2 regions of the Blautia sp. DFI.3.45 genome follow, and region 2 is predicted to be linked to the other one. Evidence: riboswitches for the same ligand, from Rfam matches in the RefSeq annotation. Region 2 holds a riboswitch; the other holds the start of a gene.
What was found. Region 2 has a riboswitch for thiamine pyrophosphate ahead of thiS (sulfur carrier protein ThiS). Riboswitches for the same ligand answer to the same signal wherever they lie in the genome.
Positions count from the first base shown of each region.

Region 1: it holds a riboswitch for thiamine pyrophosphate, as region 2 does, so the genes downstream of both, thiW (energy coupling factor transporter S component ThiW) here and thiS (sulfur carrier protein ThiS) in region 2, are expected to answer to the same signal.

Region 1 covers NZ_JAJDMI010000065.1:3,269-6,694, forward strand. The annotation lists gene LJE09_RS15630 (MATE family efflux transporter) at 1-93, shown strand, start outside; gene thiM (hydroxyethylthiazole kinase) at 182-958, opposite strand; gene thiW (energy coupling factor transporter S component ThiW) at 888-1,475, opposite strand; TPP riboswitch at 1,590-1,693, opposite strand; gene LJE09_RS15645 (DMT family transporter) at 2,600-3,426, shown strand, end outside.
Region 2 covers NZ_JAJDMI010000001.1:75,732-79,157, reverse strand. The annotation lists gene thiH (2-iminoacetate synthase ThiH) at 1-1,009, opposite strand, end outside; gene LJE09_RS00360 (thiazole synthase) at 1,276-2,055, opposite strand; gene thiS (sulfur carrier protein ThiS) at 2,107-2,310, opposite strand; TPP riboswitch at 2,564-2,672, opposite strand; gene LJE09_RS00350 (DUF6320 domain-containing protein) at 2,718-3,426, opposite strand, start outside.

The DNA.
Region 1 (3,426 bases), on a different contig from region 2:
GCAGGACCGATCGCAGATGCAGCGGCATTTGCGCTGGCGATTGTGTTTGCGAGACGAGAACTGGGAAAAATGCGCAGTGCGGAAATAGTATAAAAAAGTTCCCGCAGATGATATGGAAGAAATTTGTCCATATTGTCTGACGGGAACTTTTTTATGAAAAAAATTATTGATAAACTGTAGATTATAAAAGATTGTAAAACTGATCGAACAGCTCTGTCTGGAAGCTTCCGGGTCCGGAGCTGTTTTTCTCTGCTCTTTCTCCTGCTGTGCCAAATTCTCTGGCTGCTGAGACGGCAGCTGTAAATGGGTCTGTAACTGCCAGATAGGTGGCACAGATCATTCCAAGCATACATCCGGTTCCTGTGATCTGTGACATGGCAGGAGTACCGTTTGTGATAAATTCACACTTACTGGCGGAGACGATCATATCTTCCTTGCCTGTGATAAGAAGTGTGGTATTCCATTGGGAAGCTTTTTCCTGGAAAAGTTCTTTCAGATGGGAACGATTGGCATCTGTAAGCACATCCTGTACACCTGCGTCAATTCCGATTGCATGTGCAGTCTGTCCGGATATGGCAAGAAGTTCAGACATATTTCCTTTAAGGAGTTCGGGCATGTGGATGTTCATAAGCTTCTGCGCAAATTCATAGCGCAGATTGCTGCAGGCGGTTCCTACCAGATCAAGCATAACGGGTATGTGGAGACTGGCAGCGATTTTCAGAGATTCAGGCATGGATTTCATACGTGCATCAGTGATATTTCCAAGATTCAGTGCCAGTGCATGAGAGCTTCTGGTGATTTCAGCTACTTCTGCCGGATGTTCTGCCATAATCGGGCGGCCTCCGGCCGCCAGAATAATATTCGCACAGTCATGAATAGAAATCGGATTAGTGATGCAATGAATCAGCGGCTGTGCTGCTCTGGTTAATTGTCTGGGATTTGTCTGATTTACGATCATATACTTTTGCTCCAAGGCTTTGTTGAAATTTGGCAAGCATTCCTGCGTGACTTAAGGCCTTCAGGAAGAAATAGGCAATGGTGCCGCCCATGCAGGTTGCTGCCAGAAACATTGGTGTATAGAAAAATGCGTTCAGTCCGCTTCTGCCCATAAGAAATGCCATTACAGGATAGGAAACCAGAGAGCCGATGATACCGGTTCCGAAGATTTCACCGATCACTGCGCAGATAATCTTTCCATGAGAAGCGCGGTAGAAAACGCCTGATAAAAATGCGCCGAATACGGCACCTGTCAGTGCAAGTGGCGGGATACCCATAAACATCATTCGGATGATTCCGATGAGAGTGGCACAAAGCAATGAATACCACGGTCCCAGAAGTACGGAACAGACGATGTTTATCAGGTGTGCAGTAGGGCACATACCCTCGATTCTCAGAATAGGTGAGATGACAACGCCGATGGCAACCATCATGGCGAGCATGACCATTCTGAGTGTTTTTGATCTGTCTGTGTTCATAATAATGAACCTCCTTGAAATGAAGATTTGGTCTGCCGAAGCAGACATTATCAGTTGTGCAGGAAGCAGATAAAATCCTGCAAAAAAATCTGCCGGAATAACACACTGGCAGATTTTAATATACAAATACAGTCCCTACGCTGGCATTATCCATATCAGGTGCGGTCGAAGATCTATCTTCCTCTCAGCCTGTCCCACAGGCTCCCGTTGTTATTATCCATTATGCAGATTTTCTTTTGTTAGAGCGTATTTGAAAAATGCTTTACGCAAGATGTGCGTTACAATTTTCAAACACGCTTTAGAGTAACACAAGCTTTTGGAAAAGTCAATGGGATGTAAAAGCAGGGTAAATTTTCTACAGTAAATTTGTTACTGTTCACACGCCACTGTCCCGCGAGGTGTTTTGGCATGAATATGCCAAAATCCCGAGACATACAAGCCAAAATTCCATTGCCGCAGGCAATCTGGAATGAATTTTGGCTACGTTACTGTGAACGGAGTGAACAGTAACGTAAATTTACACTACCTAATATTATTTTTAAGTTGACTTTTTATTTTTTTCAGCATATACTAACAGTAGCTAAGGAATGTGACGAGATTCCATGAAGCGAACTAAAGAAATAAAAGCCCTCAGAGTTGCAGCTCTGAGGGCTTTCTTGCTCGTTACGGTGAGCTGTTCCGTTTGGGCTGTTGCTGTCTAGTGTCTGCCGTCCAGCCATTTGCATATGTAGTAGCTAACTACGCCTGCTAAAACAGAGACAAGAAATGTGACGAGAATTTCTTCCATGAAACTCACCTCCTTTCTGCTGGAGGTTCGATAGCTCTTATAGTATATCATGGTTACTGTTCACTGGTAATATCCCGCGAGGTGTTTTTTGTGAGCGAAGGTCACAGAAAACCCGAGATATACCGCGCGAATTTATGCGATTAGCATAAATTCTGTGCATCGCGAAGCGTGTTACTGAGAACGGAGTGAACAGTAACATATCATGGCTTAGGACGAATTGAAATAAAAAATCTATTTGTACTAAAACGATTGTCCGTGCTATGATTAACAGGTAGATGACAGACAGCATATGATAAAAAGAAGCTGTCTGCATGGACAGAAAGGCAGGTTAAATCTGATGAAACAGGAAAATTACATAAAGGGTATGATAATGATCATCCTGTCGGCGTTTTTCTTTGCTTGTATGAATGTGAGTGTACGTCTGGCAGGTGATCTGCCGTCTGTGGAGAAGAGTTTCTTCCGGAATCTGGTGGCGGCGGTGTTTGCAGCGGTGATTCTCTGTAAAAATCGTACAGTGCCGAAGGTGGATAAGAAATACTGGGGACCGTTGATCCTGCGTTGTGTGTGCGGGACACTGGGGATTCTGTGTAACTTTTACGCAATTGATCATCTTCTGGTGGCAGATGCATCGATTCTGAATAAGTTATCTCCGTTTTTTGCGATTATTTTTTCATTCCTTTTGTTAAAGGAAAAGATCAGACCGGTGCAGGCTGCGTGTGTTGCGCTGGCGTTTATAGGATGTTTATTTGTAGTGAAACCGGGATTTCAGAATGCGGCACTTGTTCCGGCACTGATAGGAGTCTGCGGTGGACTGGGGGCAGGAATTGCCTATACGATGGTGCGTGTACTGGGAACTCACGGAGTGAAGGGACCGGTTATCGTGTTTTATTTTTCATTTTTCTCCTGTTTGTCGGTTGTGCCGTGGATGTTGTTCCATTTCACACCCATGAATATGAAGCAGCTTGTGACATTGCTGATGGCAGGATTATTCGCAGCGGGTGGACAGTTTACGATTACGGCTGCATACACCTATGCACCTGCAGGGAAGATTTCCATTTTTGATTATTCGCAGATTATTTTTGCCACGATGCTGGGATTTATCCTGTTTGGAGAGATTCCGGATAAGTACAGCGTTACAGGATATGTGCTGATTATTCTGGCATC
Region 2 (3,426 bases):
TTGCAAATGGCATGAACAAACGATAGGCGCAGACCACCTGAAGCAGCTGTGGTTCATGTACATCCATAGGATTAATACGGTCATTGTTGATGATCGGCCGAAGTCTCGGACAGGAAAATGCAATCTCTGCATGAGGATATTTTCTCTGCAAAAGATATGCATGATATCCGGTGGCAAAAGCATCCTTACGGAAATTATCCAGTCCCAGAAGTGCAGCAAATCCTACCCCTCGCATACCACCCTTTAAAGCACGTTCCTGTGCGTTCAGACGATAAGGAAATATACGCTTGTGCCCTGCAAGATGCAGAGTTTCATACTTATCTGAATTATAAGTCTCCTGGAATACCGTTACATAATCAGCTCCGCATTCATGGAGATGTGCATACTCATCTGAATTCATAGGATAAACTTCAAGTCCGATTACTTTGAAATATTTCCGGGCAATCTTACATGCTTCTCCGATATATTTTACATCAGATTTTGCTCTGCTCTCTCCTGTAAGAATCAGGATTTCCTGCAGTCCTGTCTTTGCGATAGCAGCCATTTCCTTATCAATCTCTTCTGCATTCAGCTTTGCTCTGCGGATCTTATTATGGCAGTTAAATCCGCAGTAAATACAGTAATTCTCACAATAATTTGCAATATAAATAGGGGTAAACATATACACACTGTTCCCAAAATGTTTCCTGGTTTCTTTCTGCGCAGCCTGTGCGATTTCCTCCAGAAGAGGCAATGCAGCCGGAGACAGCAGTGCCTGAAAATCCTCTGGTGTACGGTTATCATGAGCAAGTGCCCTGCGTACATCTGCCTCTGTATATTTATCATAATCGTAAGCATTCATGGCAGAAATAACCTGATCCATCACGTCTGATTCTTCCAGTACTTCCATTCCCGGAAGATATTTCATATGATCGATCCTGTTCTTTTTCATATCTTCCAGAATCACTTCATTGACAATACTTTCGTTGAAGTGTTCCCCATGTTCCATATTTTTTTCTGTTGTTTCCATTGATGTTTTCTCCTCTTTATTACCATTTGGCAACTTTCGTTTTCCTATAAATTAATACCTACTCCGCAGTTATAGCAATCCTCTAAAATAATGCATCTTAATCCAGCCCATCAGAGTGTGAAATCCTGCGTCAGATATCTTTGCCGTGCGTCAGCACGCCTGCAGATATCTTCCTTGTCTTTCGCACGCTGCTGAACTGTCTTAAATGCATTATTTACGAGGATTGCTATAATCAAAAATCTCATTTTAGAATGATTTTTTATTTATTACTCATGAAGAAAACCAGTCAGTGGAGAGGATGCGCTTGCACCTTTTTCCAGGGTTCTTCCCAGTCCGGCAAGGTATGCACTTCGTCCTGCTTCAATAGCTTTTTTAAATGCTTCAGCCATTATCTGCACATCACCTGCTGTGGCAATCGCAGTATTTGCCATAACTGCAGATGCCCCCATCTCCATGGCTTCACACGCCTGAGAAGGACGTCCGATTCCTGCATCTACAATGATTGGGAGCTCAATTTCGTCAATCAAAATCTGGATAAATTCCTTAGTGCACAGACCTTTATTAGAGCCGATCGGAGAACCCAGCGGCATGATGCAGGCAGCTCCGGCATTTACCAGATCTCTGGCAGCATTCAGATCCGGGTACATATAAGGCATTACTACAAATCCTTCTTTTGCAAGAATTTCTGTAGCTTTGACAGTTTCATAGTTATCCGGAAGCAGATATTTTGAATCATGGATCACTTCGATCTTTACGAAATCACCGCATCCGATTTCTCTGGAAAGTCTGGCAATACGAACTGCTTCTTCTGCATTTCTGGCACCTGAAGTATTGGGAAGAAGAGTAACATTTTTCGGAATATAGTCCAGAATATTTGCCAGTCCACCTTCATTGGCACGACGCAGAGCCAGAGTGATGATCTGCGCATCTGCCTTTTCAATACATGCTTTCACCAGATCCAGAGAAAATTTTCCGGATCCCAGAATAAAACGGGAAGTAAATTCATGACCTCCCAGAATCAGTTTGTCTTCATTATTTGTACTCATAATTTAAGTCCTTCTTTCGTATATTATAATGTGATATCAGGATATTCCTGTTTATCTTCCACCTCCCATGAAGCTGACTATTTCCAGTATGTCATTTTCATGTAAAACAGTAGTGCTGTACTCGGCTTTTGACAGAATTCTTTCATTTAATTCTACTGCGATCTGGCTGGGCACATAGCTGTTTTCCTCCAAATATTGCCCTATTGTAAGAGTATTCTGCAATTCTTTTGTTTTTCCATTAACAGTAATAAGCATACTTTCTCCTTTCCGGGAAAAGAAGGTCCGGCCTCTACAACATAAAAAAGAGTCCACAAAAGAATACACCCGCGGTGGTGCACCCCTTCATGAACTCTGTTCACTCTCATCTTTCCCAATATTCATCTGTTATAATGTAAATTTCCCTGTAAGCCCCCGGTTTTCTCTCACTTATTACAGATTGATTACCGGACAGCTGAATTTCTTCAAATGCATGAGATAAATAAAAAGGAGATGCCAGTCATCTCCCTTTAAAATCATATCTTATAGGTTCCTACGTTGGCATTATCCAAATCAGGTATATGGGTCGAAGTTGATGACTTCCTCTCAGCCTGCACTCACAAGCTCCCCTTTCTTTACATGGATAAAGTATAATCTTTTATCCCATGTGTGTCAAGACCATATTTCTACATCCTCAGTTTCTTATGAAACTCCCGCATCGTATCCTTCTTGCAGAAGATAAACAGTGCAGCCAATGTCAGAAAACTGATTCCGGCACAGATTACTGAAGGTACGGCAAACTGCACGATTCCAGTCCAAACCAATATCATCGGAATCAGTCCTGCAATTCCGGCCTGTACAAGATAAAACAGATATTCTTCCCTTTCCAGACGGTTTATTTTTGCGATCACAGGAACAGAAAACTGCACTGCCAATATCCCGAAAGGAATCACAAAATCCACAGACCAGCCCTTCCATCCGGTAAACCGGTCCCATAGGATTGCGATTGCTGATATGAGCAAAAGCTGCCACATTTCATTCTTCAGAATATTCCTGCGTTTATAATATGCTACCATAACAACCAGCCATGCACAGGCACATCCTGCTCCTGCAAACCAGAACCAGTTCAGTACACCTGCCATCATAAAATTAATCATTCCGCAGATTACCGCAATTGCCAGACACAGGAAGCTGAAAGTCTGGATAACCTTCTGATTTTCTTTTTTCTCAAGCCTGTGCTTTTCCCCATATCCCGGAAATTCATTCTTTAATTCTCTGTGGGAAACATTCTCCTCGCCGAGCATCCGCTGGAAATTCCTCTGGATACTGTCATCCGGTATCTTGGAAGTAAATCCCAGTACCATCTCATCCCCATAAGAACAGGAACACATCTGC